DNA from 4 places in the Pediococcus parvulus genome. Region 4 is predicted to be linked to each of the others. Evidence: predicted binding sites of a transcription regulator. Region 4 holds the regulator's gene; each other region holds the start of a gene.
The links. Region 4 encodes NrdR, which represses ribonucleotide reductase genes. Its sites were predicted from a motif close to ACACNATATATNGTGT; they were not measured.
Positions count from the first base shown of each region.

Region 1: pnuC (nicotinamide riboside transporter PnuC) is a predicted target of NrdR. The motif match lies at 1,730-1,745, and genes of this name have one in related genera.
Region 2: nrdD (anaerobic ribonucleoside-triphosphate reductase) is a predicted target of NrdR. The motif match lies at 1,131-1,146, and genes of this name have one in related genera.
Region 3: AB3217_RS03065 (redoxin NrdH) is a predicted target of NrdR. The motif match lies at 1,684-1,699, and genes of this name have one in related genera.

Region 1 covers NZ_OZ061292.1:527,514-530,710, reverse strand. Annotated here, with positions in the region: gene AB3217_RS02475 (hypothetical protein) at 1-527, opposite strand, end outside; gene AB3217_RS02470 (YdcF family protein) at 573-1,619, opposite strand; gene pnuC (nicotinamide riboside transporter PnuC) at 1,816-2,583, shown strand; gene AB3217_RS02460 (GlsB/YeaQ/YmgE family stress response membrane protein) at 2,804-3,058, opposite strand.
Region 2 covers NZ_OZ061292.1:1,861,854-1,865,050, reverse strand. Annotated here, with positions in the region: gene AB3217_RS09420 (glycosyl hydrolase family 8) at 1-927, shown strand, start outside; gene nrdD (anaerobic ribonucleoside-triphosphate reductase) at 1,235-3,197, shown strand, end outside.
Region 3 covers NZ_OZ061292.1:647,330-650,526, reverse strand. Annotated here, with positions in the region: gene dnaX (DNA polymerase III subunit gamma/tau) at 1-208, opposite strand, end outside; RNA gene ffs (signal recognition particle sRNA small type) at 289-375, opposite strand; gene tadA (tRNA adenosine(34) deaminase TadA) at 404-922, opposite strand; gene AB3217_RS03070 (class I SAM-dependent methyltransferase) at 922-1,530, opposite strand; gene AB3217_RS03065 (redoxin NrdH) at 1,783-2,013, shown strand; gene nrdE (class 1b ribonucleoside-diphosphate reductase subunit alpha) at 2,121-3,197, shown strand, end outside.
Region 4 covers NZ_OZ061292.1:1,330,119-1,333,315, reverse strand. Annotated here, with positions in the region: gene mutM (bifunctional DNA-formamidopyrimidine glycosylase/DNA-(apurinic or apyrimidinic site) lyase) at 1-632, shown strand, start outside; gene coaE (dephospho-CoA kinase) at 632-1,228, shown strand; gene nrdR (transcriptional regulator NrdR) at 1,249-1,758, shown strand; gene AB3217_RS06525 (replication initiation and membrane attachment family protein) at 1,758-3,146, shown strand; gene dnaI (primosomal protein DnaI) at 3,149-3,197, shown strand, end outside.

The sequences.
Region 1 (3,197 bases), 800 kb from region 4:
AACGCATTTAATTTAGCCAAATCCGCTTTAGCTGTTTCGTAGTACCCATTTGAAACAGCATCATATGCATTTTGATACCACCTATTTGCTTCTTTTAGTTGAGCGGATTTGGTGCTCAAATCTTTAGCTTGTGAAGTCAGTGCATCCCCGTTTGTCTTTTCTGACGTCATTTTTGCCAAACTAGAATTTGCAGAATCAGTATCACCACTATTCAGTGCCTCTTTGGCGGCTAAATAGTTTTGAACATTTGCAAGTAATTCACTTACTTTACTATCATTATTGTTTAAGCTTTGCGCTTTTTTTAACGTTGCTAGTGCATTACTTGTTTGTCCATTTTCAATTTGCTTTTGGGCTTTTTTTAATAAAGCTGAGGCCTTTTTTTGGTTGGTCTGCGTTGAAGTGGCAGAAGACGACGAGCTACTTGCTGCATCACTTTGTCCACCATTACTGCATGCAACCAAAGAAAACAGCATAACAACAGCAGCTACCCCAACTAAGCTCTTCTTAATATTTAATTGTAAGGTCATGATTTTCTCCTCCTTGACGACATTATACCATGTTCCACAAGTTAATTAATAAACGAATAACCAGTAGATTAAATAGCTAATTGTCAGGGTAGCCAAAATCATAGCATTTGTCCATTTAAACATCATAAATAAAGCCAAATATTCTCTAAAAGCTGCAAACGGAAGATAATGGATGGATGTCGACGCACTAATTCCAGACATTGTTGTATGCAATCGTTTCGCAATAACACCAGCTCGAAACACGTGAAAACTGTTTGTAACAAAAATGGCTCGATGAAAAACCTTTTCCTTTGTCATTAATATTTCTGAATTATATAAATTCTCATAAGTAGAGGTTGAAGCATTTTCTTGAATAATTTGAGATTTAGCAATACCGTTTTCTATCAAGTAGTTGCCCATAGCACGACTCTCTGGCATGATTTCATCGGAACCCTGTCCACCCGAAACCACAAATTGCGGGTGAGCCCCTCGTTTTCGCTGCTGTTTGTATATTGCAATTCCTTTATCCAGGCGTCGCTGGAGAATCCTCGAAACACTGCCATCTGCCAGTAGACCCGCTCCCAAAATCACAATAAAATCCACAGAATACAGAATAGGCAATTCGTCCAGCAAAGAAGACAACGCATATGAAAGAAAACCAACCATGAGATAGCCGATCCATAAAAATAAAATACCAAGTATCATCCATATAAGATGACTACGAAAAAATAGCGAATTTAGTAGGGTTACAATAAGCATGCCCCAAATCACAAAACCAATAGTTTCTAACATGACGTAACCAAGTTGTGAACCCGAATAACGAATAAGTCTTCTACTATAGAGCACACAGGCAAGTGCAAAAAAGGCTAAAGCAATGGGAATAATTCCAGTCAGGACTAAGCTCGTAATCAACATCATAGCTTGCATCCAAGGTGCCTGAGTCACTTCAAGCCACTGCCAAACTGCAATCACAAAACATATCAGCCCGGCAATCAAAAAATAACCATTTAAAAATCGACGCCGATCAGTAAGCCACAACGTGATAAAAACTGCTAAACAAATGCTGCCCCAATAACTAAAGTCCATCTTTGTCACTTCCTCTCCTATTTTCATTTTAGAATGCTTTCGAGATTTTTTAAACTTTAATGTCGTTATTTAATTGTAGCTTTTCCTATACCGCAAAAAAAAGATAAAATCAAGTCTTTCATTTTTTTAATTTCGAGATACAATATATAGTGTTGTTTGGTTTTGAAATCGGAACATATTGTGTACGGCCGTATACATAGAAACAAGAGAGGAAGATAAGCAAATGTCTAATTATTTACACTTTTTGGCACATCAATTAAAGGGTTGGCCTCAACAAAACTACTATTTATTCTTTTTCAGTCTTGGTTGTCAAATCATGACTTTGGTGAATTCACCAATTACAGCTTTAACAATTACTACATTTATTGGAACCACATTAGGTGTTTTATGTATTTTAGCAATCAATGCCGCAAAATCAGTTAATGGTTGGTTAGGATTATTATCTGCATTATGTTTTATAATCACAGGTTTTGCAGCAAAAAATTATTTAAGTATGGCAGAACAGTTGGCTTACGTTGTTACACTTGATTTACCAGTTCTGATGAGTGCAAACTGGAACGTTAACATGGTTTCTAAGATTCGTAAGTTCACTGGTAAAACTTGGTTTGTGGCATTAGCTTCAACAGTGGTTGTTTACTTTGTCTCTGGTTACCTAATCGGTACATTCACTAATGATCCTCGTCCATGGGTTGACGCCATCAGTTTTTCAATTAGTTTAACAGCTGGTGTTATCTGCTTCCTCCGTTTCAACAACCAATACTTCTGGTGGGTTGCTTCAGGAATTGCACAAATGGTCCTTTGGTTCATTTCATTCCGTCAGGGCTCAGCTACATTAGCCATGTTTGTAAACAGTTCAATCTACCTTATTAACGATGTTTTAGCATTTACAACATCTCCATGGTACAACAAAAAAGAACGTGCACGTCTTATTAAGGAAGAAAATAATTATTCCGAAAAAGAAGAAACCGTTGGTGACGTGACACACGCCTAAGTCCACATACAAAAACAAGCGTATTTTTCAGCAAAAAGCTGGAAATACGCTTGTTTTCTTACTCAAAAAAAGATTGTTTAACCGTTTCAATTCGTTCACTCTTTATTAGGACAACTTATTGAAACAAACGGCCGCATTTAACCCCGATTCCTGCGAGATCGCGATCCCGCTTCCATCGATCTTAAATGCAGCTGTTTAACCGTTTCAATTCGTTCACTCTTTATTTTGTTTTTCTCATTCCAAAAATTGCTGATACGATTAGCACAACCACAATTGCACCAATTATCGAGGGAATTAATGCCATTCCTGCTAACTGAGGTCCCCATGTTCCCAAAAGGGATTGTCCTAACCAAGCACCCACTAGTCCTCCTACAATATTACCAATCCATCCTGCTGGTAAATCTCTACTTGTAATCGCACCTGCAAGCGCACCGATAATTCCACCAATAATTAAAGCCCATAGCCATCCAAACATTGTCCTTCACTCCTTTTGGTTTTGTCTAGAGTATTACTCATAAAATCAACTAGTGATCACTTAGTTGTCTCTATAAACGCCTCTTAGAAAAACAAGATTTGTTTACACAGTTAGTATAGCAAATTTCTAAAGGTTCTTA
Region 2 (3,197 bases), 530 kb from region 4:
GTCACTTCCGAAGGTCAAGGATATGGCATGTTGGCAACTGTTTTAGCTGCTAAAAAGGGTGCAAATACGCACACCACATATAATCAAATGTACGCTTATTATCGTGCCCATCGAATTTCCAGTAAAGATGCTCTTATGACGTGGCGACAAGCGAGTCGTTCAGGAAAATTGAAGAGTGTTGGTTCAGAGAAAAATAGTGCGACCGATGGTGACTTGGATATTGCTTATTCACTCATTTTAGCTGATAAAAAATGGGGAAGTAAGAAAACAAATTACAAAGCAGCGGCCAAGACTTTGTTAAAGGCTATCAAAAAACGAGAAATTAATACAACCACTTACTTGCCAAAAATGGGTAACTGGGCAACCAGCAGCTATGATAAGAGTAAACTTCGGACGTCTGATTTGATGACGGGATACTTCAAGACATTTGCAAGTTACACCAAAGATAGCACCTGGACAAAAGTAGCCAAACAAAGCCAGGTAGCAGTTAAGAAGTTAAGTGCGCGTCACAAGTCTGGCTTGTTCCCTGATTTCATCAAGGTAACTGGCAAGAGCATCAAACTTTCGGCATTCAAGGCTTATCAAATCGAGAGTGCACAAGATGATGAGTATGGTTATAATGCTTGCCGAGTGCCATGGCGGTTAGCACAAACTTATAAAATCAGCAAAGATAGCGTGACAAAAAACGCGTTAAAGAAACAATTGAATTTCTTTAACAAACGTAAGAAGATTACAGCTGTTTACACTTTGACTGGAAGAGCTGTTCATAGTTACACCAATACGGCCTTTACTGCTCCGGTTAACTTTGCAGCAAAAACAATGAAATACACTAGTTTGCAAAAGAAGACGGCTAAACAATTGCCAAAGAAGATTGAAAAAAAGAATTATTTCTCAGCAACACTTGAAGTAGTTACAGCACTTCAATAAAGTTTGATCGACGTAATAAAAATTTAAGCAAAGGATCATGACAAAAATTTAGTTTTTGTCATAATCCTTTTTTTGTACCCAAAGTGGGAAGGCTTTCAAATAAATAAAAAAAGTTTGGGTCGCTAATCTGCGGCGAAACGGCATTGTGGATATTTGGTTAGAAAATCGACTAAAAAAGTGATACACAAACGAACTCAAAAGGACTACTATATATAGTGTGCACATAAGATAAAATCACAACAAGTTGTGGTATTTTACTTACTAAAACACAATAATAGATAATATATAAAGCAGTAGGAGGTACAATATGATATCAACAATTAAAGACAAATTAGGACTATTACGAACAATTCCAATTCAAAAAAGAGATGGCGAAACGGCCAAGTTTCATCCTTATAAGTTAATTTTTAGCTTATCCAAGGTTTTACCAGATGAAAGTGACAGAGAATTAATTTATGAGGCTTTGTATGATCAGTTTCATGATCAAACAGTTATTCAAACGCGTGATATTCATGATGCTGTTCTGACCCAATTAAAAAATCAGGGATTCGCTGAAGCAGCCCAAAAGTATCGAGATTTTTATTTAGCTGATCAGCAAAAATTTGCCGATGCCACGAATGTGCAAAAAAGAATTGAAAAAGTTTTTGAACGGGATGCCGAAGTTGTCCATGAAAATGCCAATAAAGATAGCACCATCTTTAATACGCAACGAGATTTGGAGGCTGGCGCTGCCAGTCGGGCGATGGGACTTAAAATGTTGCCAGAATTAGTAGCTAAAGCTCATTTGCGGGGTGATATTCACTGGCATGACTTGGACTATTCACCCGTGACTCCCGAAACTAACTGCTGTTTGATCGATTTTGATGGCATGTTAAAAAATGGCTACAAAATTGGTAATGCCGAAGTAGATTCGCCACGCTCCATTCAAACCGCTACGGCCCAGATGGCACAAATCATTGCGAACGTGGCTTCACTTCAGTATGGTGGCTGTTCCGCCAACCGAATTGATCAGCTTTTGGCTCCTTATGCGGAGATTAATTATCAAAAACACTTAACTGATGCCAAAAAGTGGGTGGCTGCTGATAAACAAGCGGCTTATGCCAAAGCAAAAACACGTAAGGACATTTACGATGCCATGCAGGCACTGGAATATGAAATCAACACTTTATATTCTTCACAAGGGCAGACACCGTTTACCACCGTTAACTTTGGTCTGGGCACTAGTTGGATTGAACGAGAAATTCAAAAATCAATTCTGGAAATTCGGATCAAGGGTCTGGGAACAGAGCATCGAACGGCTATTTTTCCAAAGTTAATTTTCACGTTGAAACGTGGCTTAAATTTACGGCCAACTGATCCCAATTACGATATTAAACAACTAGCAGTTGAATGTTCAACGAAGCGAATGTATCCAGATCTTTTAATGTACGACAAGATCAAGGAATTAACGGGCAGTTTCAAAACACCAATGGGGTGTCGGTCATTTTTACAGGGATGGCATGATGAAAACGGCAAAGAAGTAAACTCAGGCCGAATGAATCTAGGCGTCGTCACGCTAAACCTACCTCGGTTGGCGTTGTCTGCTAATGGTGATCAAAAGTTATTCTGGGAGATTTTTGATGAACGGATGAATTTGTGTCACCAAGCCTTAGCCTATCGTATTGAACGCACGAAAGAAGCACAGCCAAAAAATGCACCATTACTGTATATGTATGGGGCATTTGGCAAACGATTACCGGCCGATGGGAATGTAGATGACTTATTTAAGAATCAACGGGCGACTGTTTCGTTAGGATACATCGGGTTATACGAAGTGTGCACTGTGTTTTATGGTGAAAACTGGGAGCACAATGCCCAAGCGCACGAATTTGCAGAAAAAGTTGTGAAAGCCATGCGACAGAAATGTGATGAGTGGGCTCAGGCCAGTGGTTATCATTATAGTTTATACTCCACGCCAGCTGAGTCCTTGACGGATACTTTTTGTCGTGACGACATTGCGAAGTTTGGTAAAGTGGCCAATGTGACAGATAAAGAATATTACACAAATAGTTTTCACTATGACGTCCGTAAACATCCGACCCCATTTGAAAAATTAACCTTTGAACAGGACTTTCCTAAATACGCTTCGGGTGGTTTTATCCATTACTGTGAATATCCGAATTTGACGCAAAATCCGAAAGCTCTCGAAGCAGTTTGGGATTGGGCCTATGATCATGTGGGCTATCTAGGAACCAACACGTCGATTGATAAGTGCTATAAATGTGGGTTTA
Region 3 (3,197 bases), 680 kb from region 4:
CATCCTTTAAATGGTGACAATTAACAGCCTTAGCAAAGATCTTAGCAGCCGATGTTTTCCCTGTTCCCCGTGGACCAGTAAACAAATAGGCATGACTAGTTTGCCCAGTAATGAGTGCGTTTTTTAAAGTTTGGGTAATGACTTGTTGTCCCACAATCTCGTCGAAACGTTGTGGTCGCCAAACACGATATAAAGCTTGATAACTCATTTTTGAATTCCCTTCAATCGTTTCTATAAACCTAAATAAAAAGCTCCTAGCCATGTTGACTAAGAGTTTATCAATTTCCCAATAACTTAAGGCACAAGACAGATCAGACTTAGTGCTGCTTCCTTCCGGATCTGACACAATTCGTAAGTCCACCCTTGCCTTAAGGCCTCTCGGCACTATTAATAATACTCGATTTTACTCAGAATTTCTACTAATTTGTTTACTTTTTTTTATGTTTTTTCTTCGAGCCCGAATTTCTCGGAAAAAGTTTTGCATAATTTGACTCGCTTCTTTTTGAAAAAGTCCTTCGTGAACTTGCACTTGATGATTTAATCGTCGGTCATTCAAAAGCTGATACAAGCTTTGCACCATGCCAGCTTTAGGATCCCGCGCTCCAAAATAAACCTCTGGTAATTGAGAATTAATAATTGCACCACTGCACATCATGCATGGTTCAATAGTGACAAAGAGTTGACAGTCCCAAAGACGCCAGCTCTTTAACGTATGACAAGCTTCTTGAATGGCAATCAATTCCGCATGGGCAGTGGCATCTTGATCTTTTTCCCGCAAGTTATGTCCTTGACCAACAATTTGATTTTTATGAACAATTATGGCTCCAATTGGCACCTCACCCATGCTTTTAGCTTTTTTGGCTTCTTCATACGCCAGACTCATAAAATATAATTCTTGGTTAACAGATAAGTCGTTCGCCATTACTGGGACTCCTTCACACTTTTAATGATGTAATAACCTTTTTGTTTATGAATAATTTCGGCATTGCCAAAAACTTGTTCCATCTTTTTTTTGGCCGATGGCGCGCCCTGCTTTTTTTGTAAAACAATAATTAAAGAGCCGCCAACTTGCAAATGATTTTTTGCTTCTACTAGGATCTTCGTGACAACTGATTTACCAGCGCGAACCGGTGGATTAGAAACAACAGTTTGATAGGTGGTCTTCTCAACTTTATCATACGTATCCGATTCCCAAATTGTCACGTTATGAATATTATTTTGCTCGGCATTTTCTTTGCACAAATCCAACGCCCGTAAATTAACGTCAACCAAATCAACATGAATTTCTGGAACTGCCTTGGCAATTGCTAATCCAATCGGCCCATAACCACAACCTACATCTAAAACCTCACCCGTAAATTCTTTTAAATTTAAAGCTTCCAGTAAAGTTCGCGTTCCAAAATCAACCGTGGCTTTGGAGAAAACACCGTTGTCAGAATTAAAAGTTAAATTTTGATTCAATAATGTAAATTGCCACTGTCGTTTCTCATGTAAAACTTCTGGATTTTGTGTATAATAGTATTCAGTCATTATTTTCTCCTTCTTTATAGGTTCTATTATAAAGGATTATCTTGCTTAATACATAACTAACTTAGCGTTAGATTCTCCATCAAAAAGTGAACAAAAAAAGTTTTGCTTCAAAACCTTATTAAACCACCACATTTAGTGTAGTATCAAAAAAACACACTAAATATGGTGGTTTTTCATTGAATTTTACATTGAATGCTGTATACTGAATCTATCGTATAAACATAAAAGAAACAGAGAATTGAAGGTGATTACATGAGTGAAGTAACAATTTATACAAAAAACAACTGTATGCAATGTAAGATGACAAAGCGTTTCTTAAGCGAACATAACATTCCTTTTAAGGAACGTAATATTAATACAAATCCTGATTATATCGACTATTTAAAGTCACGTGGATTCCAAGCTGTTCCCGTTGTAGAATCAAACGGTAATGAACCTATTGCTGGATTTCGACCTGACGTTTTAAAACAACTTGCTATTTAGCAACCTATATATTTATCAGGCTGGGTAAAACGCACGTGCTGCATATTACAGCTAGGCGTTTTTTATTTACTTAAAATTTAGTATTTATCGCAGAAAGGCGTGAAATTATGAGTCTCAAGAATCTTAAAGATGTCACATACTATGATTTAAATAATGAAATTAACATTCCTGTTAATAATCAGATCCCACTAAACAAAGACCATGATGCATTGGCCGCCTTCTTAGCTCAAAATGTCAAACCTAACACCAAGAAATTTGATTCCTTGCAAGCTCGTTTTGACTACCTCATCAAAAATGACTACATAGATGAGGATTCCATCAACAAATATTCACCAGAGTTTCTCGAAAAGCTTTATTCTTACTTGAATGCGCAGAACTTTCATTTTCAATCATTCATGGCGGCCTATAAATTTTATGCGCAGTATGCGTTAAAAACAAACGATAATAGTTATTACTTGGAAAACTTTATTGATCGCGTTGCCATGAATGCCACTTATTTTGCGGAGGGTGACGAAAACTTAGCAATGAACATTGCCGATGAAATTATTCACCAACGTTACCAACCCGCAACCCCCAGTTTTTTAAACGCTGGTAGAAAACATCGTGGTGAATTGGTTTCTTGTTTTTTGATCCAGGCAACAGATGACATGAATGCTATCGGCCGAACAATTAATTCAGCACTGCAACTGTCTAAACTTGGTGGGGGGGTCGGAATTAACCTCAGCAACTTACGAGAGGCCGGCGCTCCTATTAAGGGGATTGAGGGCGCTGCAAGTGGTGTTGTTCCGGTTATGAAACTTTTGGAAGACAGTTTTTCATACGCTAACCAGCTTGGTCAACGACAAGGAGCTGGTGTGGTTTATCTCAATATTTTCCACCCTGACATTATTGCTTTCTTATCTGCTAAAAAAGAAAACGCAGATGAAAAAATTCGGGTTAAAACTTTGTCACTTGGTGTCGTTGTTCCTGATAAGTTTTATGAATTAGCACGAAAAGACCAAGACATGTACCTTTTCAGTCCCTACTCAGTTGAAAAAGTATACGGCAAACCATTCTCATATGTGGATATCACAAAAGAGTATGACAACATGGTGGCTAATCCAGAAATTCGGAAAACAAAATTAAAGGCCCGGGACCTGGAAAATGAGCTTTCTAAATTACAGCAAGAATCTGGTTATCCATAT
Region 4 (3,197 bases):
TGGTTTCACATCTACGCATGGAGGGGAAATACTCGGTTCAAGCGCATGAAATGCCTCTCAACAAACATGATCATGTGGTTTTTGAGTTTACTGATGGGACGGAATTACGGTACAACGATACAAGAAAATTTGGTCGAATGGTGGTAGTGCCTACTGGCGAAGAATATTCGGTTGCTGGACTTAAAACGATTGGTCCCGAACCGACGCCGGAAACGTTGAGCATTGATTATTTAACAACCACAATGAGAAAGCATCACAAGGCAATTAAAGCATTTTTACTTGATCAAAATATGATTGCCGGGTTAGGAAATATTTACTGTGATGAGGTTTTGTGGTTGGCCAAAATTCACCCTTTACAACCGACTAATACAGTACCGGTTGGCAAAATTGTGACTCTTAGGCAAAAAATCTTTGATGAACTGGACTTAGCCATTAAAGCAAAGGGAACAACCGTTTTTTCATATTTGGATGCTAGTGGTCATGCAGGAAGCTTTCAAAATCAACTCCATGTTTATCAACGTACTGGGGAACCTTGTGAACGTTGCGGAACGCTAATTGAACGAATTAAGGTTTCTCAACGTGGTACCCATTTTTGTCCGTTTTGTCAAAAATTGATTGAAGTTGATAACTAATGGCAATTGTATTAGGTCTGACTGGTAGCATTGCTACAGGTAAATCCACCGTCAGCCAGTATTTGAAAGAATTAGGTTTCCCGGTCATTGATGCAGATATAGTTGCGCGCAAGATTGTGGCACCGGGGCAGCCAGTAACACAAAGATTGCGACAAACTTTTGGAAATCAAATTTTTGAAGGCGATGTCCTCAATCGAAAGAAACTTGGAAATCTAGTTTTTTCTGATTCTGAAGCTCTGAAAAAACTAAATGAGCTTATGCAACCAGCAATCAGAGTTGAAATTGAATTTCAAATTCGAACGCTCAAAAAAGGCTCCGACAACCTAATTGTTTTAGATGCTCCGTTACTTTTAGAGCAAGGGTACCAATCATTAGTTGATCAAATCATGGTTGTCACCAGTTCGTCAGCTGTTCAGTTGGAGCGGTTGAAACAACGGGATGGTCTTTCAGATAAAGAAGCTCGGCAAAGAGTTTTGAGTCAATGGTCACAAAAAAAGAAGATTGAAATGGCTGATATTGTGATTGACAACGGTCGGTCTATTGAAGAAACCCACCGTCAAGTGTTAAAATGGCTTGACAATAGGAAGTTACGTTAGTAAGTGGAGGTAAAAGGCCCATGAGATGTCCACACTGTCACCATAATGGTTCACGTGTCGTTGATAGCCGTCCTACTGATGATGGACGAGTTATTCGGCGTCGAAGAGAATGTGAAGCATGCGGATTTAGATTTACAACATTTGAACGAATTGAAGCTTCACCGTTATTGGTGATTAAGAAAAATGGTACCCGAGAAGAATTTAATCGAGAGAAGATTCTTCGTGGGCTTATTCGTGCGGCTGAGAAACGACCAGTCGGTGCGGATGAAATGTCGAAAATTGTTGATGAGGTTGAAAATAAAGTTCGTGGTTTAGGCGAAAATGAAGTTTCTAGTCAAATCATTGGTGAGTATGTGATGAATATACTTGCTAAAGTAGATGAAATTGCCTATATCCGGTTTGCGAGCGTTTATCGACAATTTAAAGATATGAATGTGTTTATGAAAGAACTTAAAGATATGATGGCAAAGGACAAGAAAGTGAAGAAACCAACCACGCATAAAGATAAAGATGATGGTGGCGAGGCGTAATGAATGAGGGATGGGCAAATTTAAGTCCTAAGGATGGCTTTTTAGTTACCCAGCAGGCGTATTTGAGTAATTTTGATCAAAAAGTGCTCACTTATTTATATCAACCAATTATTGGTGCCAAGGCGTTTAGTCTGTTTTTAACTCTCTGGACTGAAATGAATCCAGTTGGAATGCGTTCAGAAAGAAAGTCTCATTTGGAATTATTAGACATTCTGAACTGTGATTTGCCAGAGTTCTATACAAGTCGGCAAAAGCTTGAAGGAATTGGTTTATTGAAGTCCTATGAGGGTGAAGACTCGCTTGGACACTTTTTTGTATACCAACTTGGAAAACCGGTTTTGCCGGATAGTTTTTTCAAAGATGATTTATTAAGTAGCCTACTGCTAGAAGCAGTGGGAGAACGTCGCTTTTCTGAATTGGCTGATCACTTTAAGTTAATTCAAACGAATGTCAAAGACTTAAAGAATGTTTCAACCGATTTTTTAACCGCGTTTCATATTTCTGAACAAGCACTTAAGGAACCAAACTCTTTGATTCGTGAAACACAAGCTGAATTTAAGAAGGCGGGCCAAGATAGTAAGCCAGCACAAATAAATTTGGGCAATCCAAATTTTGATTTTAGTTTATTAAAAGAGTTACTCAGCAAGGGATTTACCAAGTGGGACTCTGTAGATGAGGCGCAGAAACTAATTTTAAGTGAGCATCTTTTGTATGGACTTGATGAAGTGGAAATGGCGCGTCAAATCGGACAAGCAACTGATTTGGTAACGGCTGAATTAAATACCAAAAAATTGCAACAACAGATTGCCAAAAATTTTACTGCCCATCAGGGTCAAAATCAAAAATATGTCGATACTCCAGGGCCATTGGAAAAAGCAAAAGCTAATAATAACACCGGTTTAACTAAGGAAGATCAAGAACTTATCAAGGCCGCAAAAGCCTATGCACCGGCCACTTATTTGGAAAATTTGAAACGCTCGATTCACGGGGGCTATGTCACGTATAGTGAACGTCAATTATTGAAAAACTTAATTGATCGTAATCTGTTTCCGATTAGTGTGATCAATATTTTGATCTCATACATTGTTATTGATCGAGAAATTACCACATTACCAAATAAATTGGTAGATACGATGGCCAATAACTGGAGTCGGGCACATGTGACTACACCTGAAGGAGCAATTCTACAAATTAAGAATTTTGCCAGTGCTAAGGCCACAACCAGAAAACAAGTTACTCAATCAAGAAGGGTTGTGGCTAAAGAAACGCTTCCTGACTGGGCCAAAAGTGACAATACATCAACTACTACTAAGGTTAATAAGGATGATCAAGCGCGGCTTAATAAGCGTTTAAATGAGCTTCGCAAGCAGCATAAGGAGGATAAGTAGATATGGAAAACGTACGCAAGGTCTTAACAGAACTTATGAGCAAGCGCAAAT